Regions from separate parts of the Paenisporosarcina sp. P5_A11 genome, predicted to be linked through region 2. Evidence: riboswitches for the same ligand, from Rfam matches in the RefSeq annotation. Region 2 holds a riboswitch; each other region holds the start of a gene.

Region 1 (9,577 bases), on a different contig from region 2:
CTAAAAATTGAGCGTGTTTTCCTATGATTTCTGCATAATCTTCCACCATGACACTTGCTGTGGGAAATTTACCAGCTCCTGGTCCAATTAAAGTTAAAGTCCCAATGTAATTTGTATCAAGCGCAATCGCGTTGTTTACACCCTCAACTGCATACAACGGATGCTCGGGATCTACTAATCTTAGACCAACGCTTGCATGTAAGGACCCGTCTTGCTCTTCAATAATCTCTGCCACATGCCTGAAACGCAAACCTTCTCTTGTTGCACTTTGTACTTGTTCAAGTGTAATATCAGCAATTCCAGCAATCGTTACATCATCCCAATTCGGTTGTTTACCAAATGCCAAAGTACTTAATATCATAAGCTTTCGAAATGCGTCTTGACCAGAAATGTCATTAAAAGGATCTGACTCTGCATAGCCAAGTACCTTTGCTTCTTCTAAGGCATCATGAAACAAGCTTTCATGTATTCGCATTTGAGTTAAAATGTAATTTGATGTTCCATTTAATATCCCTTGAATTCTATGCACCTGATTCACAAGCAGAAGGTTTTTCAAGGTTTTTATTATTGGTACGCCCCCTGCTGTTGTTGCTTCATATCCGACATGGACACCTTGTCTTTTTGCTCGTTCTTGTAATTCTAAACCATACTTTGAGAACATTACTTTATTAGCTGTAATCACATGACAGCCTTTTTGAATAGACCTACATAGATATTGAAATGCCGGTTCTTCACCTACAATTGCCTCAAATACAACTTGAATATCGGGAATGTCTTCAATGTCTTGAAAGTTGTCAGTTACCATAACGCCTGGCGTTGCCATACGACTTTTTGTTGGTTCTCGTATTAGAATTGCTTTTACTTCTATATCCAATCCTAATGATTGTTTTAATTGATGTTTTCTTTCATTAAGAATTTGGAATATGCCTTGACCAACTGTTCCAAAACCTAAGATTGCTGCTTGAATCGTTGCCATGACTTTACCCCCAAGTGAACAGTTAATATATCTCCCCATGTCTCAAATTCAGTCAGAAAGCCATCATGACCGAATCGTGTGTTGACCATGCAGAAATGATGATCAGGAACGAGATGCGCAAAAGAGCAAATGTCCTCAGGTGGATATAGTAAATCATGTGTGAATGCTATGGTGATTACTTTTGCTTCAAATTGTTTCGCCGCTATTTCTATTCCGCCTCTATCCCTCCCGATATCATGAGTGTTCATTGCCCGTAATAAGGTAAGATAGCTGTTCGCATCAAAACGTTCCGTAAGTTTTGTCCCTTGGTATTTCATATAGGATTCGATTTCGAACAAACCATCACTTCTGGTCTTTCTTGCAAAACGGTCCTTATGTAATTGTTCACTACGATAAGTGACTAACCCCGCCATGCGTGCTGTTTCAAACCCTTTTATATCTGATGAACTCTTATAGTTTCCATTGCAATAGTTTGCATCTGTTTCAATTGCATGAATGCCAATATAATTATAGGCAATACCTGTATCACTTAAATAAGGGGTAACTGCTAATGGAATCAGTAAATCCATATCTTTTGGGTAGAGTAGTCCCCACTCCAGCACACGCATCCCACCAAGCGATCCTCCAACTACTGCATGAAGTCTATCAATTCCCAAAGCTAGTAATCCTTGTTTTTCAGCATGGACCATATCTCGAATTGTAATGGTTGGAAAGGATGAGCGATATGGTTCACCTGTTGTAGGATTAATTGTAGCTGGACCAGTTGAACCGGAACATCCCCCTAAAACATTCCATGTAATTACTTGAAATACATTCGTATCAATAACTTTTCCAGGTCCAATCATTCCACTCCACCAACCTGGTTTTTCCTGAGTTCCAGTAGCATATTGATTTCCAGTCAAAGCATGACAAACTAAAATAACAGGTGCATCTAATGGACCGCAAGATTCATATGAAAGTTCAACTTGTTCCAGTAGATTCCCAGACTCTGTTTGGAAGTTTCCGATTTCTACACTTCCTGTTGCCACTAATTCCACCTCCAAGTTAAATCGGTACGACGATTGCTTGATCTATCGCTTGCCTTAAATCAGCTAATAAGTCTTCTACCGACTCTAATCCCACTGAAAGTCGAATCAATTCTTCTGTGACACCTGACTTTCTTAATTCTTCTCCACTTAACTGTTGATGTGTCGTAGAAGCCGGATGAATGATAAGCGATTTGGCATCTCCTACATTGGCAACATGAGACCAGATTTTGACGTTATCGATGATTTTACGCCCTGCATCTCGTCCTCCTTTAATTCCAAAATTCACAATTGAACCGTATCCATTCTTCAAGTATTTATTAGCTAATTGATGAGATGGATGAGATTCAAATCCATTGAAACTTACCCACTCCACCGCTGGATGATTCTCTAGAAAATTAGCTACCGCCAATGCATTTTCATTGTGCCTCGGCACACGTAAATGTAACGTTTCGAGACCTTGCAAGAAAGAAAATGCATTATCTGGGCTTAGACATGGACCAAAGTCACGAAGTAGTTGAACTCGAAGTTTAATAGCGAATGCAACTTGAGGCACGTCAATCCCATAACGCAATCCATGGTAACTAGTATCTGGTTCCGTAAACTCAGGAAACTTCTCGCTATTCCAATCGAATTTTCCTGCATCAACTACCACACCTCCAATTGAAGTACCATGTCCACCAATCCATTTTGTTGCTGAATGTACTACTACATCAGCACCATATTCAATAGGATTACTTCCATATGGAGTAGCAAATGTATTATCAACAATTAACGGAATTCCGTGCGCGTGGGCTATAGTAGACACAGCTTCTATATCTAGAACATGGAGACTTGGATTGCCGATAATTTCCCCAAAAATGGCTTTCGTTTTTTCAGAAATGGCTCCTCGGAAATTCTCCGGATTAGTTGAATCGACAAACTTTACAGTGATTCCATACTTTGGAAGTGTTTTAGCAAACAAATTATAAGTACCACCATATAAATTACTAGCAGCAATGATTTCATCTCCTGCTCCTGCTATATTTAAAATAGAAAAAGCGATCGCTGCCATTCCACTTGATAAAGCTACTGCAGCTGTACCCCCTTCTAACAAAGCAACACGCTGTTCAAATACATCGACTGTTGGATTGCCTATACGCGTATAGATATTTCCAGCTTCTTGCAGCGCAAAAAGTTTTTGAGCATGTTCTGTATCTTTGAAAACAAAAGAAGTAGTTTTATGAATTGGTACCGCACGTGAGCCAGTAATCGGATCCGGCTCTTGCCCTCCGTGTAAAAGTAGCGTTTCTGGTTGAAGATTAGTCATTGTTTTTCCCTCCTGGTTTGTGGTTTAGATGGAAGTGTGGAGGCGAAAGAGGAGTTTTGGAATACAAAAAGCCCCTTCTTCGCTTAAGAAGAGGGGGCTCGCAATTGCGTATACCTCCTCTTATCTTTCAGATCCACATGAAGAAATCTGTAGGAATTAGCACCTTTGCAAGTTCATCACTTGCCGGTTGCTGGGCATCGTAGGGCCTAGTCCCTCTGCCGCTCTTGATAAGAGTATTTGATTCAATTTTCCATCTTGAGAAACAGTATATGTTTTCCAGGAAGAAAAAGTCAAGAAATAATTATTTTTTTTGAAACTTCAGCCAATAGTCAAACGTTTAAAGAGTGAGAAGAAAAAAGGAGTTGAGATTTTGAATCTTGCTTTATTGTCACTCATGATTATCCTATCAGGCTATTTAATTGGGGGGTTACATGGGTCCTACATCGCACAATGGATTTCAGGGGTTAATGTAAAAGATCAAGGTGTAAAGAATTCTGGGGCGTCTAATGCTACCATCGTGTTAGGATGGAAATTCGGGGCTTTAGTTGCGTTATTTGACATTGGTAAAGGATTTATCGCCGTTCTATTATTGGCCTATATTTTAGATACACAAAGTCTCTTTAATGGCTACACACCTACTCTACTTTTATTAATAGGAGCAGCTGTCGTTATCGGACATAATTATCCTTTGTGGATGAATTTTGATGGTGGCAAAGGAACTGCATCAATCATTGGGATTATGTTTGCTGTCGATTGGAGAATGGGCTGTATTGGATTGACCTTGCTCATATTAATAACTCTCATAACAGACTATTTACCAATTGGCGTTCTTTTTTTATACCTTACATTATTGGTTTATGTATTTTGGTTTATGGGAGGATTTTGGCCGAACTTCATCTCATTAGCTCTTTTCACTTTAGCTATTTGGAAACATAGAGAAAACATTCTACGTATAAAGCAAGGAACTGAACCTAAAGTGTCTACTGTTATGAAAAAGAAAAAAACGACATCTCCACAGGAATTCTAAGAGGATTTACTATATTTCTTACATTTACCTGTTTGGCAGCAGCCTCTTATTAGGTTAAAAAATATCCTATCTGATTTTTAATAGCATTCAATATTCCTAGATGATTCTGAAAATGATAAACTAATAATAGATTTATGAAATTAAGGAGTGGAATGTCATGCAAGAAATATTAATCGAACGCCTCGTGCGTTATGCAAAAATTGATACACAATCTGACGCAAACAGTTCAACTTGCCCTTCAACACCAGGTCAGTGGGACTTACTCCATGAACTTGAAAAAGAGTTGGCTGCGATCGGAATGGAAGACATTTCACTTGATGATAATGGCTATTTATTTGCTACATTACCTTCAAATATAGACCATGAATTGCCTACAATTGGATTCTTAGCTCATGTTGATACAGCAACGGATTACACTGGGAAAAATGCGAATCCTCAGCGCATCGATTGCTACGAAGGCGGCGACATTTCATTAAACGAAACAACAGTAATGTCTCCTACCGATTTTCCTGAGCTTAACAATTATATCGGTCACACTTTAATAACAACAGATGGCACGACATTACTTGGTGCCGACAATAAAGCGGGTATTGCTGAAATAATGACAGCTATGGAGTATCTGATAAATAATCCAGACATCAAACATGGCAAACTCAGAATTGCCTTCACTCCTGATGAAGAGATTGGTCGCGGACCTCATAAATTCGATGTTGAAAAATTCGATGCAAAATATGCTTACACGATGGATGGAGGTCCTCTTGGGGAACTACAATTTGAAAGTTTTAACGCTGCTGGGGCAAAAGTCATCACACGCGGAACTAGCGTTCACCCTGGATCTGCAAAAAACAAAATGGTCAACGCCTTAACTATTGCGATGAAGTTCCAATCTTATATGCCGGCATCTGAAGTGCCTGAAAAGACTGAAGGCTATGAAGGATTTATACACTTAATGAATTTCAGCGGTCATGTAGAAGAAGCACAGTTGTCATATATAATTCGTGACTTTGATCGGGAAAAATTCGACGCAAAAAAAGGATTGTTTGAAAAAGCAGTGGCTGAAATTAAAGCAGAGTATGGTTCACATGCTATTACAGTTGAACTAAATGACCAATATTACAATATGGGTGAAAAAATTGAGCCCGTCAAAGAAATTGTAGATATCGCACATCAAGCAATGACAAATCTATCTATTAATCCTTTAGTCCTGCCGATTCGTGGCGGAACTGATGGATCTCAATTGTCTTATATGGGCTTACCTACTCCAAACATCTTCACAGGTGGTGAAAACTATCACGGAAAATATGAATATATTTCGGTTGATAACATGGAAAAGGCTACACAAGTAATGATTGAAATGATACAACTGTTTGAAAAACAAGTAACAGGGTTGAATTCTTGAAAGAAATAGGGCTTGGAATCTTGGCATCTTTATTTTTTGCGGTAACTTTTATTTTAAACCGGTCAATGGAACTTTCCGGAGGAAGTTGGATGTGGAGTGCTTCATTACGGTATTTCTTCATGGTACCTTTTTTAATGTTAATCGTTGTACTTCGAGGAGGAATGGCAACACTCCTAGCTGAAATGAAGAGTCGACCTCTTCCCTGGTCTGGTTGGAGCTTTGTTGCATTTGTTTTGTTCTATGCACCTATTACATATGCAGCTGCTTACGGTCCTGGTTGGCTAATTTCGGGAACCTGGCAAGTGACAATTATAGCTGGTGTTTTATTAGCCCCTCTGTTTTTTATAACGATTCATACTTCTAATGGGATTCGTAAGTTTAGACAACAAATCCCTTTAGTGTCACTTGTCATTTCCATGGTCATCTTGATTGGAATTGTACTAATTCAAATTCCACATGCAAACAACGTGTCCACAGGTACACTTGTGCTCGGAACATTTCCAGTGTTGGTTGCAGCATTTGCCTATCCACTTGGTAATCGTAAAATGATGGAACTAACTGGGGGCCGTCTCGATTCGATTAGTCGCGTCCTTGGGATGACAATCGCATCACTTCCGGTCTGGATTTTACTAGCAGTTTATGCTGCCTTATCTGTCGGCCTTCCTTCTAGTAGCCAAGTTTTCCAAAGTTTGATAGTTGGCATTAGTTCAGGAGTAATTGCAACTACCTTGTTTTTCATGGCTACAGATCGTGTTCGAGAGAATCAAGGGAAACTTGCTGCAGTTGAAGCAACCCAAGCTACACAAATTTTATTTGTAATAGCTGGCGAAATGATGTTACTAGGTGTTCCTTTACCTGAACCCGTAGCGTTTATCGGGCTAGTTATCATTATTATTGGACTCTTTTTACACAGTTTTTACACAAAACTCTTGAAACAAAAACAAGCAAGATCCGTCTCTTAGACAGATCTTGCTTGTTTTTTTGTTTTATCATTATAACTATTGCCCCAGTCTCTAGTAACAGATTAAAAATTGCTTTTCCAAGAACTCAATAAGATGTTTTCTTTGGCCACTTTTACGCCTATTATGGCACCAAGTGGCATATAATTCTACTGGTATCGTCGGGAATCTAACTAGCCATATCTATAACTATCTTCTTAGCTGGTTTGTCCGATACCTCGCCTTTCGTTCTTATGAACGTAACTACTTATTCTTCGTTCCTTTGTCTTGTTCACAAGTTTGAAACGACTTTTCAACAAACAATGAAAATCATTCTCACTTGATGACAATTATGTGATATGATAACCACAGTGAGAATACCTATCAGTTCGATGGAGGCTATACAATCATGGTTACTGCTGTTAAAACTGAATCCCTATCAATTGGATATACAGATCGATTATTATTTGAGAATTTGGATTTACATATACCCCGTGGAGAAATTTCTGTTTTTGTAGGTAGCAATGGTTGTGGGAAGTCTACACTTCTTCGTTCGATTGCACGCCTATTAAAACCAACAAATGGCTCTGTTTTATTAGAAGGAAAAGATGTACACAGTATGTCTTCAAAAGAAGTTGCGAAAAAAATGGGTATTTTACCACAATCCCCTGTATCACCCGAAGGTTTAACGGTTCATGATTTGGTGAAACAAGGTCGTTATCCACACCAATCATGGTTAAAGCGCTGGACAGAAGAAGATACAGAAAAAGTTGAAGCAGCTATGGCAGCAACTTGCATTAGCGATTTACGTGACCGTGCAGTTGATACATTATCTGGTGGTCAACGTCAACGCGCTTGGATTGCCATGACACTTGCACAAGATACCGAGATCATATTACTCGATGAACCAACAACTTACTTAGACATGACACACCAAATAGAAATATTAGATTTGTTATTTGAATTAAATGAGAAAAAAAATCGTACCATTGTGATGGTGTTACATGATTTAAATTTAGCTTCACGTTATGCACACAATATCATCGCTATTAAAGATGGAAAAGTTCATGAACAAGGAAAACCTGAGGATATTGTTACTTGTGATTTAGTACGTTCTGTTTTTGGAATGGAGTGTCAGGTTTCCAAAGATCCAATGTTCGGTACACCTCATTGTATTCCTTTTGGACGCGGACGCTGTGTAGTACCTGAATTACACGCAGCTACAGGAGCATAATAAAAATAAGCAAACTGAGAACCTTTTAGCGACAAAAATACGCAGGTTTCCGGTGAGCTTTTGAAGGGGGATGTGACTTTGTCACGTCCCCCTTTTACTAGTACAGTTAATCTTGCAGCTTGGACGCCTTCGTTGCTCACCTACAACCTTTAGATTTTTAAATTTTGATTTACTAATGAATCATCACTCTCTTCAACAAACCAAGTAGCTGAAGATACAATTTCGGCTTCTGCAAGCCTACCTCTTTATTCTCTAGATTATAGTGCAACAAAAGATGCGTCAGAAGAGCACTGAAAACCCTCTTACATCAAAGAAATCAATCATCCTTTATATAAATTGTCACAACAAACTATAAAAAAATAGTCACTGAAACAAAAAAAATCCATGCATTGAGCACGGATCCGATAATCTAGACTTCCACAACTTAACGATGAGGGGGGTTAAGTTTGAAGTTAATCAGCGTCGATTTGGAGAAAAGTCGCTGACATGGTTTCTTCCCTAATTTTCAGAAAGAAATTCTCTTATACGATAATGATAATCATTATCACTTAACAAGTCAATACTTTATTCGGTAAAATTTTGTATACTTAATTTATGACTACTTTAACGAACGATCAAATCCGACAATTAAATATGTACAGCACCTATGTAACTCCACCAGCTCATGCATTATTTACACTGAAACAATTACAAGACATTGATTTTTTGTCTGTTGTACAAGCAGTTACAGGGATAGACAACAGAACCGTTGCCGCCTCTTATCTCATGCGTCGCTATGGCATGTTTGCATCAACACAATTTGTCATGTTAGCCACTTACGATGAAGTATGGTTAGGTGAACTTGATGACTTACAGTTTGCTGCAAATGTGGAATACGGAAATAAAGGCATCAGCATGTATATCAATAAAAATCACTATGTCGATATTGAAAACGAGCCTCGTCAAGTAATAATCCGAAAAATATTAAAGGATCAAATACATAGCTTGCTTATAAAAATCCGTGAGCATTCATCTGTTTCTCCTTTAACATTATGGGAAAATGTATTTGGATTTCTGTTGTGGCATTATGCAGTTATGCTCTCCCACTCCTCTACTTCAAAGCAAGCCAAAATAGATTTGGAAATATTAAAATCAGATGAAGTTTGGGATGGAATAGCTCCAAAATCTCTCTTCAACACGTATTTAAAAGGTTTAGAACCTGCTCAATTATTGAATACCACAGTTCGTACGACATGTTGTTTTTCAAAAGATGTCCCTGGTTTGCTAAAATGTGGTTTTTGCCCTCACGAATAGGATGAAATACCCATTTTACACATTGGGATGTTTTACTTGAGTGGAATTAGGATAAACCTAACCTAAGAAGATGAAAAGGAGCGTGTCTACGACATGGAAAACATTCAAGGTAAAGTTCAAGAAGAATTAAAAAACGTTAGTCCTGAAAAGAAAGATGAAATTTTAGCGAATTTTTCAACCTTTAAATCTTATCTTGGCGACAAAGTTGCAATGGGTGAAAAATTAGGTCTGGGTGAAGAACAACTAGCGAAAACAGCTGAGAAAGTAGCTGGATATTTAGCAAATAATGAAGAGCCAAAAAACAGTGAAGAAAACTTGTTACAAGAATTATGGAAGTCAGGCGACAAAGATCAACAACATGCTTTAGCTCACATGT
Region 2 (7,204 bases):
TGAACCAAACGAGACGTTAGTACAAGCTGCAAAAAGGGAAGTATATGAAGAGACAGGTGCTCAACTTGAAAATATGGAATGGTTTGCTGAATACATGGTCAATGACATAAACCCCTTTTGTAAAGTGGTTTTCCGTTCAACTGTAGTGTCAATAGATCCAAATGTTGCACAATTTGAAACAGAAGGCCCAGTCTGGGTAACCTTACAAGAATTTTTTAATTCGACTAATCTAAGTTTCCATATGAGAGATGAAGGTATGAGAAAAATATTGGAACAGGTGATGTTAGATGAAGCCGAACGGAACGATTGAACAAAAACGACCATATCCTAGTCCCAATCCAAATGTTCGATTAACAGAAGTATTGTATTGGTCATGTGGGTATCGAGTAAAAGGTCTACTTGCACAACCTTTAAGATCTGGTAACCAAGAAGGTATACTCTATTTACGAGGCGGAATTCAAAATATAGGAATGGTTAGGCCAGCTCGCATTGCTCAATTTGCAGCACAAGGTTTTGTAGTATTTGCTCCTTATTACAGAGGTAATCGTGGTGGCGAAGGACGCGATGAATTTGCTGGTGAAGATCGTTTTGATGCGGTATATGGAGTAGATGTTTTAAAACAGTTTTTATCCGTTAATCCCATTCACTTATTTGCCTTTTCTCGTGGAGGAATTATGGCGTTATGGACGGCCATATTGCGTGATGATATAACGTCTACCGTAACCTGGTCAGGAGTTTCAGACGTAATCCTTACTTATGAAGAAAGGAAAGATATGCGGAGAATGATGAAGCGAGTAATTGGAGGGAATCCAAATAATGCGCCTGAAGCTTTCGAAGAACGTCAACCTTTCTCACATATCAAAGATATTACTTGTTCACTTTTAATTATCCATGGGAAGAAGGATGTAAATGTTGGGATTGAGCATGCTAGTCGTTTAGAAAAAACGCTTGTAAAAGAAGGTAAAGTTTTTGAAACCTGGTACTTTAGTGAACATGATCATTTTTTCCCAACAAAAATTAATAATCAAATAATCAAAGACTTAACAACATGGATGAAACAACAAGGAGGGTAATGATTATGAAACATGTTCGGATTCTTTTGGAAACGACTCAAAAAGAAAATAAATCGTCAGTTCCTATAGATACCAGCTATTGGGAAAAATTATGGGATACTTATACAAAAGATTTTGCATCAGTCGAGATTCACAGTTGGCTTGAAGAATCTGAGCAAATTGAAGAACTTTCTAAGATATCGGCCAACTCAGTGGTTGAAGGTCTTGTAAAAGTATTCACTGTCACATTGAATGAGGAAAATTGTACATTTTTACGTAATCAATCTATAGATCCTAATGGTGGATTAAAATGGTTTACCTTATTCTTTTACAAAGAAGATGTTCAGATGCTTGAAATCGCACAATATGGCTCTGAAATTGTTCTCTATGGAGTAGATGAAAAAGAAGCAGAAGAATTACAAACATTGTTTCCAGAGAATGCCAATGCCGAATATTTTAAAGAGCACTTAATGTAAGTTATGGGAGGTTACTTATGGGGAATTTACATATAAAAAATGACACCTTCTCACATGGAAATGAAACAATAAAACGCATGAAGAATGTGGATTATTGGGTTCCTTTGATGACTGAGTTACTGCCAATCTTTACTGAAGTAGAAGTACGTTGTTGGAAAAATGAAACAGAATTGATTCTATTAATCAAACCTTTTGCACACACCATTAGAATTGAGACTGACTTAGTAATTTTTACCATGCCACTTACCCAGAAATTAAAAGATTTGTTCTTAAAATCTAGTAATGATACTAATAATATTAGATGGTTTTCATTACATTTTAAAAAGAATGGGTATCACATTTGTTCAGTAGAGCATTATGGTGTAGAACTTCATTTCAATCAAATCACCAAAGCAGACTCCATACATATTCAATCCTTTTTCAAAAACGATACGGTCTTTAACTATAGTGAATAAAAAAAGGCCTGCACACGAAGTGCAAGCCTTTTTTAAATTAAATAATTGGTCCACCTTTTGAAATGATTTCTTCAGAAACTGAGCCGAATTTATTGAAGTTTTTACGGAATTGATCTGCTAATTCTTTTGCTTTAATATCATAAGCTGCAGGATCTGCCCATGCATCACGAGGGTTGAGTACATTTTCAGGTACGCCTGGTACTGCTTTTGGAATCGCTAGACCGAATACAGAACCATTGTCTGTTTCCACGTCATCTAATTTCCCTTCAAGCGCAGCGCGAACCATTGCACGTGTATAAGCTAGTTTCATACGCTTACCAACGCCATATTCGCCGCCAGTCCAACCTGTATTCACTAAGAATACTTGTGCATCGTGTTGATCAATTTTCTTACCTAGCATTTCCGCGTATACAGTTGCAGGCAATGGAAGGAATGGAGAACCGAAACATGTTGAGAATGTTGCTTGTGGAGTCGTGATTCCACGTTCTGTACCAGCAAGTTTCGATGTGAAACCGCTTAAGAAGTGGTACATTGCTTGTTCTTTTGTCAACTTACTGATTGGAGGCAATACGCCAAATGCATCAGCTGTTAAGAAAATGATTGTATTTGGATGACCAGCAACTGAAGGGTCTACGATATTGTCAATTGCTTGTAATGGGTAAGCGGCACGTGTATTTTCTGTTAAAGAAATGTCTTCGTAATTTGCAATACGAGTTTCAGCATCTACTACAACGTTTTCTAATACTGATCCAAAACGGATAGCATCGAAAATCTGTGGTTCATTTTCACGTGTCAGGTTGATTGCTTTTGCATAACAGCCACCTTCAATATTAAATACACCATTGTCTGACCAACCGTGCTCATCATCGCCGATTAACTTGCGATCAGCATCAGCTGATAATGTTGTTTTTCCAGTTCCAGATAAACCGAAGAATAAGGCAACGTCACCTTGTTCACCAACGTTTGCTGAACAATGCATAGATAAAATGCCTTGCTCTGGAAGTAAATAGTTCATAATAGAGAATATTGATTTTTTCATTTCGCCAGCATACTCAGTACCACCAATTAAGATGATGCGTTGTTCCATTGAAACAATGATAAATGTTTCTGAATCCGTTCCATCGATTGCTGGGTCTGCTTTAAAAGTTGGTGCGTATACAATCGTAAATTGTGCTTCATGAGAAGCCAGTTCATCTTCTGTTGGGCGAATGAATAATTGATGCGCAAATAGGTTATGCCATGCATATTCATTAATTACTTGGATAGAAAGACGAGACTCTTCGTCTGCTCCAGCAAAGCCGTTAAAGACAAAAAGTTCTTCTTTCGATTTTAAATAAGTTACAACCTTCTTATATAAAGAGGAAAAAATTTCAGATGAAATCGGTCGGTTTACTGTACCCCAATCAATCTTGTCTTTTGAGATATCTTCTTCAACAACATACTTGTCTTTTGGAGAGCGTCCTGTATACTTTCCTGTCTCTACTTTTACAGCTCCAGTAGATGTTAAGACAGCTTCTCCGCGTAATGTTGCTTTCTCCACTAATTGTGGTACTGAAAGTTGTACATGCACGTTTTGGCCATTTAACAAATCGTTCAGCTCGTTGATAGTGTTCACTGAATTCATGTATATGTACCTTCCTTTTTTGTGTATTCCCAGTTAATTGGGGTGTTTTTTTCAATTCGATGATTAGTATAACACATTTAGCTTAATAATCTACACTAATAGCCTGATTAAATTCCTCATAATTTTATATTAATGAAGAATAATAAAAAATATTTGACATAGGTGGATTAGTTTATTATGATGTAAAACTGAACGGATACTCTTATCCCGAGCTGGTTGAGGGGTCAGGCCCTATGAAACCCGGCAACCTGCAATTATGAACCAAGTAGTAATTGGCAAAGGTGCTGAACCTGAAACAAGGTGAATTCCTTGGATGATAAGAGTGAAAGGTGCCTATACATGAATACCTTTCCTCATGTATTTTACGTGAGAGAGGGTTTTTTTTATGACATCTCCCTTTATCCTCGTGTGCAGAAGCCCGAAAAGGCGGAAGGTTTTATTCAACTGAATAAGCTGGACATGGGAAATGAGTACCGTTTGAATTTTCCGAGAGCAATCTCGAAGGATATAGGAGGAATATTAAATGACAACTCGTCGTCTATTTACATCAGAATCAGTAACAGAAGGGCATCCGGATAAGATTTGTGATCAAATCTCAGACGCAATTTTAGATGCTATATTAACAGAAGACCCGAACGCACGTGTTGCTTGTGAAACAACTGTAACAACAGGTTTAGTGCTTGTTGCTGGAGAAATCACAACATCTGCTTATGTGGATATTCAAAAAGTTGTACGTGAAACAGTTCGTGAAATTGGCTACACTCGTGCAAAATATGGTTTTGACTCAGAGACTTCTGCAGTATTGACTGCAATCGATGAGCAATCTGCCGACATCGCAATGGGCGTTGACAGAGCACTAGAAGCACGTGAAGGTTCGATGACAGATTCAGACATCGAAGCAATCGGTGCCGGTGACCAAGGGTTAATGTTCGGTTTTGCATGTAATGAAACACCGGAATTAATGCCACTTCCAATTAGTATGGCTCATAAGTTAGCTCGTCGTTTAGCACTAGTACGTAAAGAGGAAATTCTTCCATACTTACGTCCTGATGGTAAAACACAAGTAACTGTAGAATATGATGAAAACAATAAACCGTTGCGCATTGACACAATCGTTATTTCTACTCAACATCACCCAGAAGTAACACTTGAGCAAATTCAACGTAACTTGAAAGAACATGTCATCAATCCTGTCGTTCCGGCAGAATTAATTGACGAAAATACAAAATACTTTATTAACCCAACTGGTCGCTTCGTAATTGGTGGACCACAAGGGGATGCTGGTTTAACTGGTCGCAAAATTATCGTTGATACTTACGGTGGATACGCTCGTCACGGCGGTGGCGCATTCTCTGGTAAAGATGCGACAAAAGTTGACCGTTCAGCAGCATATGCTGCACGCTATGTAGCGAAAAACATCGTAGCAGCAGGACTTGCTGACCGTTGCGAAGTTCAACTTGCATATGCAATCGGTGTTGCTCAACCAGTATCAATCGCAATCGACACATTTGGTACAGGCACTGTAGAAGAATCAAAACTTGTTGAAGTGGTTCGAGCGTCATTCGACCTTCGTCCTGCAGGAATCATCAAAATGTTAGATCTTCGTCGTCCTATTTACAAACAAACTGCTGCTTACGGGCACTTTGGTCGTACGGACTTAGATGTACCATGGGAAAAAACTGATAGAGCTGCTCTTTTGAAAGAAAAAGCTAGCGAATAAAACAAAAACTGTTCTGGAGTAATTCTGGAACAGTTTTTTTATGAGGAAATATGGGTGAACGGGAATAAACCACTCGTGAAAGGGATTAAATCAAATTGAACGGGAATAAACCACTTTCGAATGGGATTAAATCCAAATGAATGGGAATAAACACAAGAATTTGATATGATTCATTTCACAACATCAGCGAAGCGAAAATCAAAGTAATTAGCACCATGCACATCGTTTCAGTGTGTTTTTGTAGGGAAATTGGGTGAACGGGAACAAAACAATTTGTGCGGGATTAAACCAATAGAAAAGAGCAGGCAATTAGATGCCTGCTCTTTTCTATTGGTCACTACTTTTCTGTTGCATCTCTTTGTAAATTTGCCCTTTTTCAGCGTATTCTTTTACAATTCGTCTCATATCAAGTTTGTCTTCATCATTCAATTCACGAATAACTTTCGCAGGCCGTCCTAATGCTAGCATCCCTGCTGGAATAACCTTGCCTGGAGGTACTAAGCTTCCAGCTCCGATAAATGCACCTTCACCAATTTCAGCGCCATCTAAAATGATTGAGCCCATTCCTACTAAAGCTCCTTTGCGAATGGTACAGCTATGTAATGTTACTTGATGTCCAATAGTCACTTCATCTTCTAAAATTAATGGAGCTGCAGGGCTTTGATGTAAGCAACATAAATCTTGAATGTTCACTTTGCGACCGATACGTGTTGAGTTTACGTCGCCACGAATGACCGTGTTAAACCAAATTGTAGACTCTTGACCGATTGTCACATCGCCACTGATTGTGACATAATCAGCAATATAAACAGATGGATCAATCAAGGGAGTTTTATTATTAAAAGAGTAAATCATTCTTTTACCTCATTTCTTATTGCGGTATAGTTTCATTATACATGGGTGTAAGGTCGTTATTAAGGCTAATTACCATTTCAGGATGTACTAAGTGACAATGATTTATTAATATCAAGATCACGTGGTAATATTAAAACAAGTATTTGTGATAAAATGAACTTGTAAAGGGGCGCTGTTCATGTGGAAATGGGAAGCAGATGGTCAAGCTAAAGCAGTCGTCGCAATTGTACATAGCGCGTACGAACATCATCGTAGATATGCATGGTTAATCGAAAAATTTAGAAGTTCAGGTTTTCATGTTGTCATGGGAGACTTGCCAGGTCATGGAGAAGCGGCTCGAAATAAAGCGGCACATAATGAAGATTTCCAGTCTTATGGGTCTTATATCGACCAATTAGTTCAAGCATCCATCTCGTATAACCTACCAGTGTTTGTTATGGGGCACGGGTTAGGCGCAACTCTTGTCATGCAATTACTTCAATTAAAATCCATTGAATGTGCTGCAGCCATTTTAACATCACCATGGTTAAATTTAAAAATTCATCCATCCAAATTATCTAGTGCTTTGTCGAGTATTGGTAAGTTAGCTGAGAATGTAAAGAGTACACATGATGTGACAATTAAACAACTGACTAGAAATTATGACGTGTATACGCAAGATAAAGACGATCAACTGTATAATACAACCATTACATTGAAATGGTATCATGAGCTCCAACAGTTAATCAAAGCAACTTCTACTAGACAGGAAAGTATTCAGAATCTGCCTATATTAATGATGACAGCTGAGAGAGACAAAGTAACTGAACATACATACGCAAAGCATTGGTTACATAAACAACAACTTTCAGAAATTCAATATAAAGAGTGGGCAAATTGTTATCATGATTTATTTCATGAACCAGAACAAGAAGATGTATTTTTATATACGGAATCATTTATGAATAATGTTTTACGTTCTGTTGGTTATATTGTTTAGGCACTCTTTATAGAGTGTCTATTTTTTTGTGATAAATTTCACA
Region 3 (6,741 bases), on a different contig from region 2:
TGTCTGGTCTAACCTAACTAGCTAGCCAAGTTAGAAAATATCTAGTTTACTAATGCGCTGAACGGCTTCTTCTAAACGGTCCTCGTCTACTAATAGGCCAACACGAATATAGCCTTCACCAAATTCACCAAAGCCATTTCCAGGGGCTACGGCTACATCTGCTTCATTTAACAGCTTATCTGCGAAGCTTTGGCTTGTGTATCCCGTTGGAACGGGCAACCACGCAAAGAATGAGCCTTGGGGGGCTTCTACTTGCCATCCTATACGGTTGCATGCATCGATGAATACATTTCGACGCTTTTCATAGCGATCAACTAATTCCTGCACACATGTTTGATTGTCATTTAAAGCAGCGACGGCTGCGTGTTGGACAGCTGGGAATAGGCTTACAAACATGTGATCTTGTATCAAGTTAAGGGCTTCAATTATTTGTGCATTTCCTACAGCAAATCCTACGCGCCATCCTGCCATGTTGTATGTTTTGGATAAGGTGTACATTTCAATTCCGATGTCTTTTGCACCGTCTGCTTGTAAGAAACTTACCGGTTTTATTCCTTCGAATCCAATGGCTCCATAGGCAAAATCATGTGATACAGCAATTCCATTTTCCTTAGCAAATGCTACAGTTTCGTTGAAGAATTCGAGGTCTGCCGTAGCTCCTGTCGGGTTGTTTGGGTAGTTAAGATACATAAGTTTCGCGCGTTCTTTACTTTCTTCAGAAAGCATATTGAAATCAGGTAAAAAATTATTTTCTGCTATAAGTGGTAACGTTTCATAGTTGACGTCGGCCATCATTACTCCTGACATATAGTCTGGGTATCCAGGGTCTGGTAGTAGCATCCAATCTCCCGGATTTAATACGGCCATAGGCAATTCAACAAGCCCGATTTTTGTTCCAAATAATACAGCGACTTCTGTTAGTGGATCGATGTCAACGTTATATTCACGTCTATAAAAGGCAGCTGCTGCTTCTTTCAATTCGCTTATTCCGCGGAAGGGCGAATATTTATGAGTAACAGGATTTTCAGCAGCTATTTGTAGTGCTTTTACGATATGTGGAGGTGTTGGTTGGTCAGGGTTACCTTGACCTAAATTAATTACATCGCGACCTTGTGCCACTGCAGCTCCTACTTTTTGTACAAGAGAAGCAAAAAATTGTGGAGGTAATTGTTGTAGTCTTTTCGAGAGTTCCATGGCGTTTCCTCATTTTCTAAATTAGTTGCAATCGTCAGCCAAATCTTATAACCTTTTGAGTAACTTGTCTATAGGTGGTGTATCCATGAAAATCGCTTGCATTCAGCTCGACGTAGCGTTTGCTGAACCTGAAAAAAATTTTTGCAATGTTCAAAGATTAATTGAAAAAGTAGTTGGTGAAGGTGCAGAGCTCGTTGTTTTACCTGAAATGTGGAATACTGCTTATGCATTAACAGCATTAGAAAACCTTGCCGACATTGAAGGAGAGCGTACGAAAAAATTTCTTTCTGATTTGGCGCGAACACATCACATTCATATCGTAGGTGGTTCGGTTTCAACGAAAAAAGGAGTCAACTTCTACAACACGATGTATGTATATTCGAACGATGGAGAGCTTGTTGGTGAATACGATAAAGCGCATTTGTTCCGTTTGATGGATGAACATCTATACCTACAAGCAGGAAATAAGGAAAATATGTTTTCTTTAGGTTCTATCCAAGCTGGTGGCGTCATATGTTATGACTTAAGGTTTCCCGAATGGTTACGGGCACATGCATTAGCAGGAGCAAAGGTGTTATTCATTCCAGCACAGTGGCCGTCGACACGCATTGATCATTGGAAGATCTTACTTCAAGCGCGTGCAATAGAAAATCAATGTTTCGTAATTGCAGTGAATCGTATTGGTTCTGATCCAAACAATCAGTTTAATGGCCAATCCATGATTATTGCGCCGTGGGGGAAAGTGTTGTGGACCGGTACTGAACATGAAGAATACGCGGTAATTGATGTTGATTTTTCCGAAGTTGAAGAAGTGCGCACACGTATCCCTGTGTATGAAGATCGAAGACCGTCACTTTATCTACCATTGTTTGAAAAGTGAAAAAAGGTTTGACACTCGTTAATAAACATCGTAAGATTTAGTTCGAGCAACAAATACAACTACATATGGAAACTTATCAAGAGAGACCGAGGGATAGGCCCTATGACGTCCGGCAACCCCCAGCAATAGCTGGGAAGGTGCCAATTCCTACAGAATGATTTCATTCTGAAAGATAACCCAAAATCCATTTTTCGGTGCCTCTTTCATAATGAAAGGGGCATTTTTTATTTTGTTAAAGTCTACGGATTGTGTTTTCTAGAAGGTAAAAAGGAGCTTGTTGTTATGATACGAATAAATGATTTATCTAAAGAATACAAAACAAAAAATGGCCTGGTAATGGGTGTGGATCGAGTTAATCTCACCATTTCTGAAGGGGAAGTTTTCGGAATTGTGGGGTATTCCGGAGCTGGCAAGAGTTCTTTACTCCGTTGTATCAACTTACTCGAAAGACCAACCAGTGGCCAGATTGAAGTAAATGGACTTGATCTAACAAAATTAAAGGGAGAAGAATTACGCAAGGCGCGCTTGAAAATCGGCATGATTTTTCAACACTTTCACTTGATTAGTCAAAAGACAGTAGCTGAAAATATTGCATTCGCATTAAGAGCGGCAAACACACCAAGAGAAAAAATGACGTCTCGTGTAGTGGAGCTTCTTGAGATGGTTGGTTTAACTGATAAAAAAGATGTGTTTCCAGCACAACTGAGTGGAGGGCAAAAACAACGTGTTGGAATAGCACGTGCACTTGCAAATAACCCTTCCTTGTTATTGTGTGACGAAGCAACCTCTGCGCTTGATCCAAACACAACTTTATCAATTCTACGATTGCTAAAAAAGATAAACCGCGAATTAAACATCACGATTGTGTTAATCACGCATGAAATGAATGTAGTGAAAGAGATTTGTGACCGTATGGCAGTCATGCAAGATGGGCGAGTAGTGGAGGAAGGGTCAGTATACGAGATTTTCTCAAATCCAAAAGCTGAGCTGACTAAAGAATTTATTAGTAGCGTGCTGTCATTTGAAGTGCCACAAACCATTTTGGATAAAGTTACTGGAAGTATTGTAAAAGTAATGTTTAAAGGTGATGTGGCGGGTGAAGGTGTTATTTCAGATATGGTTCAGCATTTTGAAGTACGTGGGAATTTCTTGCACGGCTCGATTGAATACATACAAGAAGTGCCGCTAGGTTTGTTTTTAATGGAAATTCAAGGACATCCAGACAATATTAAAAGAGCTATTACGTATATGGAAGGACGCGGAGCGCAAGTGGAGGTGATTCGAAATGGGCATTGATATCCAGCACGTGATTGAATTATGGCCAGACATACTCAAAGCATTTGGGGAAACGATGTATATGATTGGGATTTCACTGACGGTTGCGATTGTGATTGGATTACCCCTTGGTATTGTACTTTTCATTACCGATCGAGGATTGTTTTTAGAAAATCGAATTATAAAAGGAATACTCGGTTTTATTGTAAATATGGTACGTTCGATTCCGTTTATTATTTTGTTAGTTGCACTTATACCATTAACCAAATTGCTTGTTGATTCAACGATTGGACCAGCAGCAGCTAGTGTTTCTTTATCGGTTGCGGCCACTCCATTTTTCGCGCGAATTGTTGAAACATCACTCCGAGAGATTGATAAAGGCGTTATTGAAGCTGCAGTTGCAGTAGGAGCAACCCCTTGGATGATTATCAAAGATGTGTTATTGCCAGAATCGAAGTCGAGCATTGTGCAAGGAGTGACGATGACCATCATTAGCCTAGTTGCTTACTCCGCAATGGCTGGGGTAGTAGGCGGCGGCGGAATTGGAGACTTGGCAATACGGTTCGGATATTACCGTTATGACAATACAATCATGGTTGTCACGGTAGTAATTTTAATTGTTCTCGTTCAAATCATTCAACAGTTGGGTGACTGGACGTCTAAAGCAATAGATAAACGATAAAAGGGAGAGAGACAGAGATGAAAAAAATTATATTTTCGATTATGTTACTGGTACTAGTAGTGGCTCTTGCAGCATGTGGAGGAAGTGACGAAGAAACTAAAGGTAATGTGGATAACGATAATTCAGTAAAATTAGGTGGATCAGCAGGTCCTTACAGCGACATGTTGAAAAAGGCTATTAAACCAGCTCTTGAAGAAAAAGGCTACAAAGTAGAAATCGTTGAATTCAGCGATTACATTCAACCTAACATTGCGCTAGACAATGGAGATATTGACGCTAACCTTTTCCAACACTCCATTTATATTAAGAACTTCTCGAAAGAAAATGATATGGAATTAACTGGACTAATCACAGTGCCAACAGCACCAATGGGCATTTACTCTAATAAATATAAATCCATAGAAGAAGTGAAAGATGGTGCAACAATAGCGATTCCAAATGACCCAGTCAATGCGGCCCGTACTTTCCTAATCTTACAAGATCATAAATTAATAGAATTAGATTCAAATGCAGAGCCTTTGACAGTGTCAGAGAAAGATATTAAGACCAATGCGAAAAATTTAGTGTTCCAACCAATTGAAGCAGGTCAACTGCCTCGTTCAGTAGATGGTGCAGATTTAGCAGCAGTTCCAGGAAACTTCGCTTTAGCAGCAGATATGAAATTACGAGATGCGTTAATTTTAGAGAACATGCCTGATCTCTACCGTAACCTCGTGGCTGTTACGACTGCAAACAAAGACTCGCAACTTGCGAAAGACTTAGTGGAAATCGTAGAAGCACCTGAATTTGAAGGAATTATCGACTCAGAATTTGAAGGTTTTGGTAAACCTGAGTGGATGAAAAACCGTTAAGAGAGAAGGAGTCTTATGGAAGACATCATTATTCGCGGAGCACCGACTGAATATGTTTGTAAGAGTGGGGCGCTAGATGAACTTGAAGACAAGTTAGTGTCTAGAAATATCAAACGTGTACTCATAGTTTCAGGTGTGAAGTCATGGTATGCGGCACGCTACTATTTTCCCAGCCTAAAAAGCATTCATGTATCGCACGTTTTTTATAAAGGTCAGTGTACAGTAACTGAAATCTCCAGAGTGGCTGCGCTAGCACAGAGTCATTCCGTAGATGCAATTATTGGTGTGGGAGGCGGAAAAGTGTTGGATGTCGTAAAAGCGGTAGCTTACACGAGTGAAACCAAGGCAATCTTAATTCCAACGCTCGCTTCGAACTGTGCACCCTGGACACCGCTTAGTGTTATCTATTCTGATGAAGGTATGATGACACACTATGATGTGTATCCAATGAGTGTTGACATCCTTCTTGTGGAGCCACGAATTTTAGTGGAAGCCCCCATTCCACTTCTCGTCGCAGGCATTGGAGATACATTAGCTAAGTGGTATGAAGCAGACGTTCAAATTAGCAAGTTAAGCAATCCATCGGTTGCGCTAAAGGTCGCTCATCATACTGCGCGGTTATGTGCAGAAGAAATGTTTGAACATGCAGAAGAAGCCATTGATGATGCGAAAGAAGCAAAAGTGTCAAATGCATTCGTCAGAGTAATTGAATCGATAATTATGCTTGGAGGAATGGTAGGCGGATTTGGTGATCGCTATGGTCGAGTCGCAGGTGCGCACTCCATACATAACGGCATGACCATTGCGCCAGAGTCACATAAAGCATTACATGGAAATAAAGTGGCTTATGGCATTTTGGTTCAATTGCTTCTCGAACAGAAGGAAAGTGAAGTTGAGCGACTATGTCCGTTTTATCAGAAACTGGGTTTGCCGACTTCGCTTTATGATTTAAATATTCCGAGTAGATGGATTGATGATATTGCACAACAATCCACAAGAAATGAAGAGTCCATTCATCACATGCGTAGTGAAAAAATAACAGCTACTGAAGTGGCACAAGTCATGCGACATTTAGAGTCAAGGTTCTTGTAAAACCATGAATTCGATTATTTAAAAAAGACCGACATAAAAACTTTGTCGGTCTTTCTCTATGTCAACTTTGTTATTACTATTTCTCAACTTCGGTTTTAATGACGTGTATTCTACTTTCTCCATCACTTTCAACAACATGTTTAAGTATTGATAATTTGTTGTTCCAAAATTGTTCGTAAAAAGAAAGCCACTGTTTTAATTCTTCTAAAGGTTCTGGTTGTAACTGATAGAGTTTTTCCCTCCCTACCTTTCGTCCACTGACTAACTTTGCTTCTGAAAGGATATGAAGATGTTTTGCAATGGCTGTACGACTCATAGTGAAATGAGATGTTATTTTTGAGATGGGTAACTCTTTTCCAGTAAGTATGCGAAGTACCTCTCTACGGGTTGGATCAGCAATAGCTTGGAATACATCATATTTTTCTGCTGAATTAGCCACTATTCCTCAACAACTTTTTTAAGTCGTTCATTAACAATCCCCATCCAACCATGATCCATTCTGTCGCGGATAACTGAGCTTTTGTCATTTGCTTTTGGAAGGATAGCATCTGGTTGTTTCCAACCACTATGAATAAGGGTAAACTCAGTTTTACCACTGACCTCTATTAATATAAAAGTAACAATCCATCCTTCTGTGTCCCAAGTAAAAGTAAGTCGATTAGGAGCATCTAATTCAACGACTTTACATGGTGATGGACCGAATGGCGATTGGACATGAAATTCATGTCCGACTTTCGCTTGAAAATCATTTGGCATAAACCATGATG
Region 4 (9,577 bases), on a different contig from region 2:
GCCGCTTTTTTTGAAGTGTTTTGGGTCATTGGCTTAAAACACGCGGATGATGTATGGACATGGATTGGGACGGCAGTGGCCATTGCTGTGAGTTTTTATTTAATGATCATGGCAGGGAAAACATTACCGGTGGGTACAGTGTACGCGGTGTTCGTTGGACTCGGGACAGCAGGCACAGTAATCGCAGATATCCTATTTTTTGGACAAGATTTTAACATCGCGAAAATTGGGTTGATTGCGCTTCTGTTGATTGGTGTTGTTGGGCTTAAACTAGTGACAAAAGAACAGGAAGAGGGGGCATCCTAATGGCTTGGCTATTTTTAATCATTGCAGGACTATTTGAAATGACAGGCGTTGTGATGATCAACCAAGTGCACAAAAAGCGTAATTGGAAATCAATCACTGGATTGTTCGTCAGTTTTGGCGCAAGTTTTTTATTTCTTGCATTCGCGATGGAAAGTCTTCCGATGGGAACGGCTTATGCAGTATGGACAGGTATTGGCGCCTCTGGTGGTGCGATTTTAGGCATGATTTTATATGGGGAACCGAAAACCTGGTTGCGCATGCTGTTTATCGCAATGGTGTTAGGCGCAGCTGTCGGATTGAAGTTCATTTCATAATGTTATGATGCAAGATTTTTTAGGTATCTATAGTCGCAACTTTATTAGTTATTGTCGTAACTTTCATCGTTATTATCGCAACTTCTTGAATTATTGTCTCAACTTTTCATGTTATTGTCGCAACTATCCAATTTCCTCCTAATTCTCAAGCTCAAAATTACAAGAGACCTGCTTCGCTTTTTCTGCGAGACGGGTCTCTTGTTATAATGTTTACTATGCTGCTTGTCCATTTCGCGCACAGTAAATTATCAAGTTCACTCGACTCAACTGAATAACTGTTGTTTAATTCAGATTTGTGTAAAAATTGTGTTGACAATACTAAAAATAGATGCAATAATTCGATTTATATTTTTAAAAAATACATATCTACATTTTTCTTATCAAGAGCAGGTGGAGGGAACTAGCCCTATGAAACCCGGCAACCGACTTACGCGAGTAGGCACGGTGCTAATTCTTGCAGCAGTAGCTGACAGATAAGAGGATGTTAGTTTTTACTAACCTCTTCTTTTTTGTGAAGAGGTTTTTTATGTGGATTAAAGAGGTGACGAATTTGAGTGAAGTAATTGCGAGTTATTTGGTCCATAACGCAGGAAACTTGGAGAAAAAAGCTGAAGGCATTGCACTTGGTCTGACTGTTGGTTCTTGGACTGATTTGCCTCAACTCGAACAACAACAATTAAAGAAACATAAAGGCCGCGTTGTATCTGTCCAATCATTAGGTGAGGAGCCAAATGCAAATCGTACGAAAGGAATTATTCGAATTGCTTATCCTGCTGCGAATTTTAGTCCAGACTTGCCAGCAATTTTGACGACGACCTTTGGCAAATTATCGCTTGATGGGGAAATCAAATTAATTGATTTGGAGTTCAGTGCGGAGCTAGCTACTCACTTCAAAGGACCTAAGTTTGGGATTGAGGGGATTCGCAATTGGACGGGTGTGCAAGATCGCCCTTTTGTTATGAGTATTTTCAAAGGAATCCTTGGCAAAGACTTATCTTTTTTACTGCACCAACTCGAACAACAGGCACGTGGTGGCGTGGATTTTGTGAAAGACGATGAGATCTTGTTCGACAACGAGTTAACGCCTTTTGAAGAACGAATCACGAAAGGTCGTGAAGTTCTCGAAAAAGTATATTCAGAAACTGGACATCGCACACGATACGCTGTGAATTTAACGGGACGCACATTTGACTTAAGAGACAAAGCAAAACGTGCAACAGAGCTTGGGGCAGACATGTTGTTGTTTAATGTTTATGCATACGGACTCGATACGCTTCAAAGCTTAGCCGAGGATAGTGAAATTGCGATTCCAATCATGGCGCACCCTGCTGTATCAGGAGCATTCACGCCATCACCATATTACGGGCTGTCAAACCAACTTGCACTAGGCAAATTACTGCGTTTTGCAGGAGCGGATTTCTCCTTATTTCCTTCGCCATATGGAAGTGTGGCTCTTGAAAAAACCGAAACTCTTAAGATTGTGGAATCGCTAACGAAACCAAATTGCGTGAAACCAACACTTCCTGTGCCTTCAGCGGGAATTCATCCAGGAATGGTGCCACAACTTATCGAAGATTTTGGAGTTGATTCGGTAATTAATGCAGGGGGCGGAGTACACGGTCATCCAGAAGGATCTGCAGCAGGAGGTAAGGCATTCAGGCAAGCGGTCGATGCAACGCTTTTAAAGAAAACCCTATCAGTCGCCTCACAAACAAACGAAGAACTTCGACAAGTACTTGAATTGTGGGGTGACAAAGTACGATGAGCCAACCAGTTATTTTTTGTGATTTTGATGGCACCATCACCACCAAAGACAACATCATGGCCATCATGAAAAAGTTCGCACCACCTGAATGGGAGCCGATAAAAGACCAAATTCTCGGACAAGAAATTTCCATTCAACAAGGTGTTACGCAACTTTTCAACTTGCTTTCAACCAATCAAAAAGATGAAATTACGCAATTTGTCCTCGACCAAGCACAAATTCGCGAAGGTTTTGAAGACTTTGTTGCGTATACGAGATCACAACGTATTCCGCTCTTTATCGTATCAGGTGGCATTGATTTCTTCGTCAAACCTTTGCTGAAAGATTATATTACTGAAGACCATATTTATTGCAATGTCGCAGATTTCTCAGGTGATACGATTTCGATTGAATGGCCACACACTTGTGATGAATTTTGTTCAAATGGCTGTGGTTGCTGTAAGCCATCCATCATTCGCAAACTTAGTGAAGACAACACTTATAAAATCGTCATCGGAGATTCTATTACTGATCTACAAGCTGCAAAACTAGCAGACAAAGTCATTGCGAGAGATTTTCTCAGTAAAAAGTGCGAAGAACTTAACATTGCGTTTGAGCCATTTGAAACATTTAGAGATGTAATTCACATTTTAGAGCAATTGGAGGTACACACATGAGCAATTACTTTTCACGTTGGAGCGATTTGGCAGCTATCAAAAAAGAATTAGCCGATCGCGATTGGTTTTATGGAACAAGTGGTAATTTGTCTATTAAAGTTTCGAATGAACCCGTTTCATTTCTAGTCACGGCATCAGGGAAAGACAAACGCAAATTCACGAATCACGACTTTTTGTTGGTCGATTCAAATGGTGAAAAGTTAGAGGACACAACGTCAAAGCCTTCAGCTGAAACATTGTTGCACGCCAAAATCTATAATAAAACCAACGCGGGCTGCGTCCTTCATGTGCATACCATCGATAACAATGTGATTACAGAACTGTACAAAAATGAAACACATATTGAATTTACTGGAAATGAAATTATTAAAGCTCTAGGTTCATGGGAGCAAGACGCCAAAGTCAGCATCCCTATCATCGCGAATATCGCGCACATCCCAACTTTAGCTGAACAATTTGATCGCTATGTTAATGGAGACAGTGGGGCAATTCTTATTCAAAATCATGGAATTACAGTGTGGGGAAAAGATGCCTTTGAAGCAAAAAAAATCTTGGAAGCATGGGAATTTTTATTCTCTTATCAAGTCAAAGTAGCATCCATAAAACATGTAGTGGGGAGTTTTTAATCATGGCATTCATTCGAAAACACGCATCAAACGAACGTATTGAAGATGAACAAGCAGTAATCGATTTTTTATATAGCAACGAAGTCATTTATGAAAAATGGGATATTGATAAACTCCCGAAGGAACTTCGTGAAAAATTCAACTTAACTGATGAAGAAAAACAACAAATTTTATCGGCATTTGGCATCGATATTGCCGATATTTCTGAGCGTCGCAACTACCAACAAGCGGATGTGATTTCACTTTCAGAATCAACTCCGAATTTAGAACAGCTGCTGAAAAATTTCCAACAAGAACACCATCACGAGGACGACGAAGTGCGTTTCATTGTGAGTGGACATGGCATTTTCGTCATTCAAGCGAATGATGGTGAATTTTTCGACGTCGAACTCCAACCTGGTGACTTAATCTCTGTTCCTGAAAACGTGCGTCACTACTTTACGTTAATGGAAGACCGCAAAGTCGTAGCGGTTCGTATCTTTGTTACAACAGAAGGGTGGGTTCCAATTTATGAGAAAGAAACGGTTGCATAAGTGAAGAGAAATCGTTCCGACCATTCACCTGGGTACGGACATTTTATCCTCTCCAGACGTATACAGACACAACAACGCAACGAAAAAACCTGACATCCGCAGTGGGAGTCAGGTTTTTCTGATGCTATGGCGCACGCTTATGGGGAAGAAAAGGTCCGCGTCATAGTGAAAATTGAGGATTAATCAAAATTACTTAGCATATGAAACTTGCACCGACAATAATTAATAAGATGAAGAGAACAACGATCAAAATGAATGTAGAATCGTTATTGTTGCAACATTCGTTACCACCCATGTTTAACACCACCTTTTTAGGAAGGATGTTTTAACATATGCACTTTTATAAGGCAGATACGGGAACAGAGCAGGAATCAGAAAGAAGAATTATTCGCAAATAATGTCCCACTCATCTTTTAAATTTGAATTGACCTTCGCCAAATTAAATTTTTTATAACCTTGGCTTTTGGCCCATTTTTTCATAGATGCGTGGTCAGGATCTTCTTTATCTTTTATGACACGCTGGAATTCATCATAACCTGGTGGGCCTCCAACGTCTTCGGGAGGACAAGTACCTTTGCCTTCTAGAACTTGAGGATAATCATACTCGAAATCATCCACTACTTTTTCAAATATCACTTCATGATCCCAGCCGTCGCCAAAGTCATACAGGTAGCGAAAGTCTGGAGATTCATGTACATATTGATTTAAATCTACGTCTCTTGCTAGCAATAATTGCTTGCGAATGATTCGTTGATACATTTTATATTCATAGGTCCCTTCTTCAGGAGGGTTTTTCATGTAATGTTGTGCCATTGCGAAATTTTCTGTAACGGTTTCTTCATTTGCAACCAGCTCAATCGTTTTGTTGTTAATGGAGTCTTCAACGAAGAAATTAAACAAGTGACTGTCTGTCCACCCCATAGAGGTTTGAATTACGGAATGCAAATCATAAAAATCAAGTTCGACAGGCATGACAAACCGACGCCATACCTTTGGTTCTACGTGATTTAGTGTGACAAGAAATTGGTAAGCTTTCATCATAACACCCCATTTTAAGGATTTTTTTCATCATAACATAATTAGGGTGCTCCTTGTGAAGATTAAAAAAGGGCTGGTATTAATGAATCGTGATATGATAAAACTAATTTAAGAACGTGAGAAATCCCATTTCTAGTGTTGATAATTTGATTAAAAAGCGAGCAGGTGACAAATGAAAGAGGCCTTAAACAAATTCACAAATAAAAACTGGTTAATTTGGGGCGGCTTCATACTGTTGCTCGTTTTTCTAATCATGAATCGCCAAATCATTACGCTTCTAGTGAATCAAGATATCGAAGCAACTCAAGATTTTTTAGATGATAATATGCTGCATGCGGTTGTGTTTATGTTAGTGATCATGATCCTTCAAAATTCATTTACGGTGTTTCCTTTACTATTGGTAATTAGTATTAATATTACGTTGTTTGGTTTTATTAATGGTTTTTTATGGAGTTGGATCTCGAGTATAATTGCGGCAGTTGCTGTATTTTATAGCGTGCGATATTTATTTCAAGAGCGCTTAATTGAAAAATTCAAACCCGAACTTCTTAAGAAAATTGATGCAAATGGTTTTTCGTATGTCTTTCAAGCCAGGGTATTCCCTTTAGTTCCAACTAGTTTGGTCAATATATTGGGAGGACTCAGTACGGTACGGATTTGGCCGTTTATCCTCGCAACCACTATTGGAAATTTCCTTTTCTTTTTTGCTCTTGCATTAATTCCTGCAGGACTTTTGTCGGAAGAATTAGATGAAGCTCTAATTTGGGGGGGCTTAATCGGTGCCATTTTAGCGTACTACTTATTTAAACTTGTTCGCAAAAAACGTAAACAACCTAAATGAAACTAAAATAACCCTAGTTCGCCAAAAGCGAGCTGGGGTTATTTTATTAAATGAACGAATCCTTTATTTTTGGTCAACAAACTCTAAGATGAAATCCAAAAATAGCAGTGGTTGCTCTACGTTTGGAGCATGTCCGGATTGATTAAATTCAACGAACGTGGCATTCGGAATCAGTCTCGCCGTTTCACGACCTACTTCTGGTGGGTTTAGACCGTCGTGATCTCCACTAATAACAAGCGTTTCAGCAGTGATTCGATGCAAATCTCCACGAAAATCAAAGCCTTCTAATGCTTCATTAGCAGCGGAAATCTCTTTTGCTGTTAAGGGAGGGCTCTGCTGTCCGGCTTTGTGGCTCCACTTGCCGACAGCTTTCAAATCATGAAAAATGTAAGGAGATACTTTCACGACTTTCTCCGAAAAGTCTAATCCTTCAAGATCATCTGCGTGTTTCTCAAATAAGGCTTCCATAGAAGACGTTTTGCCTTGTGATTTCGTTGCCACTAACATCAACTTCTTCACACGCTCTGGTGAAGCGATGGCTACACCTTGTGCAATATAACTACCCATCGAGACGCCGAGTAGATAAGTTTCTTCGATTTCTAAGTGGTCCAGTAACCGAAGCACGTCGCCAATATGGTCATCTAATGTATACGTAGACGGTTTTTCAGAATCTCCATGTCCGCGAGCATCCAAGACAATTATGCGGAAATACTTCTTTAAGATTTTCACTTCATTTTCAAACATGTGGCGATTACCAGTCAATCCATGCAACAAAACAAATGGCTCACCAGCCCCGTGTTCTTCATATGTTAGAATCATTCCATTACTCGTAAATGTTGGCATCAAGTCACCTCTACTTTTTAAATTCCCTCCTGAGGATTATGTAAACTTTCATCAACCTACTTGTCCTATTCGAACCAACCCGTAGATTTTTGAAATAAATGAGAGCGCTTATTCGCGCTCTCGCTGTGCGTAGGGAGTGGCTTTCTCTTCCTTATGATTATTTTAATTAGCAAAGAAAAGCAGCTCCAACAATAATTAATAAAATGAAAAGAACCACCAGCAAAGCAAAAGAAGATCCGCCGTCGTGATGTCCACCCATAGATAACACCGCCTTTCTTTGTGGGAATGTTGTATTATACGCAAAACAATATCCGACATATGGGGCAACGTCATGGGATTATATTATAAATAGGTGTAAAAACTATTATGTTGCTTAAAAAATTAAAATAGTTTAGGACTAGTACTTTTCAACAGCTCGTACACGGGCGGTGAAAGGGGGTTTTTGTTAGACAGAATGCCCTGTTTTTCACGGTTCGATACTCTTAGTGTACTGAATCATTTCTTAGGTTGTTTCATCTTTATCCAAACCATACATAGTACACCAACTGCCAACCCGAAAACAATAATTTGCCCAATACCTATCCATTTCACAACAGCATACGTTGCTGAAACTTCAAGTAGTAAAGCTGGAACTTTGCCTATACTGCTGGCCGCTACAAATGACCCGAAACGCATCTTACTGACGGCAGCATATAGCGTCACTAATCCAGAAGGGATGAATGGCATTAATCGTAAGCCAATTACTAACCAGATTGCCTCTCGAGTAGAAGCATCGAGCAACTTTTTCATCCGTGGTGTATGTTTAGACCGATTGTTAACAAACTTTCTAAACCCTTTTCGATACAACCAAAAGGCAACCAAACTCCCGGCAATCTCTCCAATAAGAGAAACTGAAAACCCACCCCAAAAGCCAAATGCCGTGACATTTATGGCAGTCAGAAATGCACTCGGAATAACTCCTACGATACTAATCACGATATTCACTAGCATACTTATCAATACAGCTATAGGGAAGGGAACCATGGACATATAAGATTCGATTATTGCCATAGATATCTCCTTTATCAAAACTAAGATGCATTTATAGTAGCACGATTTTACTCAATAATGACGTTGACAATCTGCATAATAAAAAGCCAAACAAGATGAGGACTCATCTTGTTTGGCTTTCTGCTATTTTTTAATGATAGAAGAATGAAGCAACACCCAAAACACGAGAGTGCCTATTCTTTTGTCAAGTCACCGAGTTTTACTAAGCTCTTCCATGTAACCCCGCCATCAGTCGTTTGGTAGACATTATTTTGTAGGGTTGCAATCGAAATCTCTTTGTCATTCGTTGGGTGTGTAGCAATATAAGTGACGGCATTATCTTTAGCCAGTTGTGGAACTGAAAGAGCCTTTGCTTCTTTTGAAGCAAGGTCAATTTGAACCAACTGCACCTTGTCACCTACTAACTCCGCTACGTACGCATGACTTTTACTTAACGTCACATAAGTGATGTACATGTCATCCTTGAATAGTGAAAAGCTTTGACCTGCATCCGTTGATAGATATAATCCTCGGTCTGTGCCAATCGCAACAGTTGCAGGTGTGTCTGGATGAGCCGCCATATTAGACATCATTTCGGCTTCAAAGCCATTCATGTCCATCGTTGTCCACTTCTGTCCGTAATCGTCTGTATAAAAGAAGCCGTTCTCTAACTTGTCAGTAGGCATTTCGTTAAAAACATAGATACGATCTGTATGGTAGCTAGCCGCTAAATAATGAAAGTCGATTTCACCTGCAAACGCATATTGTTTAAATGTTTCTCCGGCATCTGTGCTTTTTAGTAGTCCAAGCGGGTTCTCATAATCTGATCCAGGTTCTGGATGACCGCTTGAAACAAATCCATCAGCTACTGCTTGAAAGCCCATATAATCATGCTTTTCGCCCGTTGTTTCTTTCCACGTTCCTTCTTCATAGAGAAGGGGGCCGTGATGGGAGGCAAGCATTAATGCATCACCGGAACCTGGGTAGCCGAGTCCATGAATATGGTCCAACTTGGTGTCAGTTGTTTTCTGGTAAAAATCTTCTGAAGGCGCAAGAGGAGCGTCTTGAGCGGCTTCATCTACTGTCTTTTCGTTTTCTTCTGTGGTGTCATTTGATGAACAGGCTGCAAGCGTTAAACTAAGCAGACCCATAATAATTATCCATGTCTTCATGTTCTTCCTCACTTCCATTTATAGCCGATGCCCAAACTGTCACAATATACTCGGACGCTTGAAACCTAGCAGTTTTTATTTGTCACGCAAATTCCGAACATGTGAATCGACGGTACCGTCCTCTATTAACTGCCCCAATTGTACACGAAAAATATAAAAAAAACTGTGCAGAAAAAAGCACAATATACTCACCATCACGCTTAAGACACTGCCCCATATGGCATTATCGATTTAACTGAAGCAGAAGCGCAAGTTACTATACATCAAGTAACCTACGATAAAGCTGCGTTTTTGGAGAAGTTCGAACGCTTGCAAGTACCTCAAAGAGAGATTTTATTTAAGTTGTTCTATGTAGGAGAGTAAAAAAGCACCAGAACCCTTTTGGGTAATGAAAGAAGCAACACCTTCTATTCCATAAACGCAACGACCGAAGATACAATTTCGGTCGTTTTTT

What was found. Region 2 has a riboswitch for S-adenosylmethionine ahead of metK (methionine adenosyltransferase). Riboswitches for the same ligand answer to the same signal wherever they lie in the genome.
Region 1: linked by a shared signal. The riboswitch ahead of AC1DOS_RS01345 (O-acetylhomoserine aminocarboxypropyltransferase/cysteine synthase family protein) and the one ahead of metK (methionine adenosyltransferase) in region 2 are both predicted to bind S-adenosylmethionine.
Region 3: linked by a shared signal. The riboswitch ahead of AC1DOS_RS05295 (methionine ABC transporter ATP-binding protein) and the one ahead of metK (methionine adenosyltransferase) in region 2 are both predicted to bind S-adenosylmethionine.
Region 4: linked by a shared signal. The riboswitch ahead of AC1DOS_RS01690 (2,3-diketo-5-methylthiopentyl-1-phosphate enolase) and the one ahead of metK (methionine adenosyltransferase) in region 2 are both predicted to bind S-adenosylmethionine.

What each region holds. Positions count from the first base shown of each region.
Region 1 covers NZ_JBFUKT010000002.1:77,835-87,411, reverse strand. Annotated here, with positions in the region: gene AC1DOS_RS01355 (homoserine dehydrogenase) at 1-976, opposite strand, end outside; gene metX (homoserine O-acetyltransferase MetX) at 949-2,004, opposite strand; gene AC1DOS_RS01345 (O-acetylhomoserine aminocarboxypropyltransferase/cysteine synthase family protein) at 2,021-3,310, opposite strand; SAM riboswitch class I at 3,428-3,544, opposite strand; gene AC1DOS_RS01340 (glycerol-3-phosphate acyltransferase) at 3,681-4,337, shown strand; gene pepT (peptidase T) at 4,495-5,736, shown strand; gene AC1DOS_RS01330 (DMT family transporter) at 5,733-6,698, shown strand; gene AC1DOS_RS01325 (ABC transporter ATP-binding protein) at 7,084-7,908, shown strand; gene AC1DOS_RS01320 (hypothetical protein) at 8,503-9,201, shown strand; gene AC1DOS_RS01315 (DUF3243 family protein) at 9,295-9,577, shown strand, end outside.
Region 2 covers NZ_JBFUKT010000154.1:183-7,386, reverse strand. Annotated here, with positions in the region: gene AC1DOS_RS15820 (NUDIX domain-containing protein) at 1-310, shown strand, start outside; gene AC1DOS_RS15815 (alpha/beta hydrolase family protein) at 288-1,073, shown strand; gene AC1DOS_RS15810 (hypothetical protein) at 1,079-1,528, shown strand; gene AC1DOS_RS15805 (hypothetical protein) at 1,546-1,983, shown strand; gene pckA (phosphoenolpyruvate carboxykinase (ATP)) at 2,021-3,607, opposite strand; SAM riboswitch class I at 3,807-3,930, shown strand; gene metK (methionine adenosyltransferase) at 4,131-5,327, shown strand; gene AC1DOS_RS15790 (gamma carbonic anhydrase) at 5,655-6,182, opposite strand; gene AC1DOS_RS15785 (alpha/beta hydrolase) at 6,361-7,161, shown strand.
Region 3 covers NZ_JBFUKT010000017.1:25,435-32,175, reverse strand. Annotated here, with positions in the region: gene AC1DOS_RS05305 (aminotransferase class I/II-fold pyridoxal phosphate-dependent enzyme) at 31-1,194, opposite strand; gene AC1DOS_RS05300 (carbon-nitrogen family hydrolase) at 1,280-2,074, shown strand; SAM riboswitch class I at 2,145-2,253, shown strand; gene AC1DOS_RS05295 (methionine ABC transporter ATP-binding protein) at 2,357-3,370, shown strand; gene AC1DOS_RS05290 (methionine ABC transporter permease) at 3,360-4,031, shown strand; gene AC1DOS_RS05285 (MetQ/NlpA family ABC transporter substrate-binding protein) at 4,049-4,882, shown strand; gene AC1DOS_RS05280 (iron-containing alcohol dehydrogenase family protein) at 4,898-5,974, shown strand; gene AC1DOS_RS05275 (ArsR/SmtB family transcription factor) at 6,051-6,413, opposite strand; gene AC1DOS_RS05270 (SRPBCC family protein) at 6,413-6,741, opposite strand, start outside.
Region 4 covers NZ_JBFUKT010000003.1:1,041-10,617, forward strand. Annotated here, with positions in the region: gene AC1DOS_RS01680 (DMT family transporter) at 1-306, shown strand, start outside; gene AC1DOS_RS01685 (DMT family transporter) at 306-620, shown strand; SAM riboswitch class I at 995-1,100, shown strand; gene AC1DOS_RS01690 (2,3-diketo-5-methylthiopentyl-1-phosphate enolase) at 1,171-2,385, shown strand; gene AC1DOS_RS01695 (2-hydroxy-3-keto-5-methylthiopentenyl-1-phosphate phosphatase) at 2,382-3,041, shown strand; gene AC1DOS_RS01700 (methylthioribulose 1-phosphate dehydratase) at 3,038-3,667, shown strand; gene AC1DOS_RS01705 (cupin domain-containing protein) at 3,670-4,200, shown strand; gene AC1DOS_RS01710 (YjcZ family sporulation protein) at 4,394-4,495, opposite strand; gene AC1DOS_RS01715 (plasmid pRiA4b ORF-3 family protein) at 4,585-5,238, opposite strand; gene AC1DOS_RS01720 (TVP38/TMEM64 family protein) at 5,411-6,079, shown strand; gene AC1DOS_RS01725 (alpha/beta fold hydrolase) at 6,143-6,922, opposite strand; gene AC1DOS_RS01730 (YjcZ family sporulation protein) at 7,089-7,181, opposite strand; gene AC1DOS_RS01735 (TVP38/TMEM64 family protein) at 7,418-7,972, opposite strand; gene AC1DOS_RS01740 (F510_1955 family glycosylhydrolase) at 8,146-9,123, opposite strand.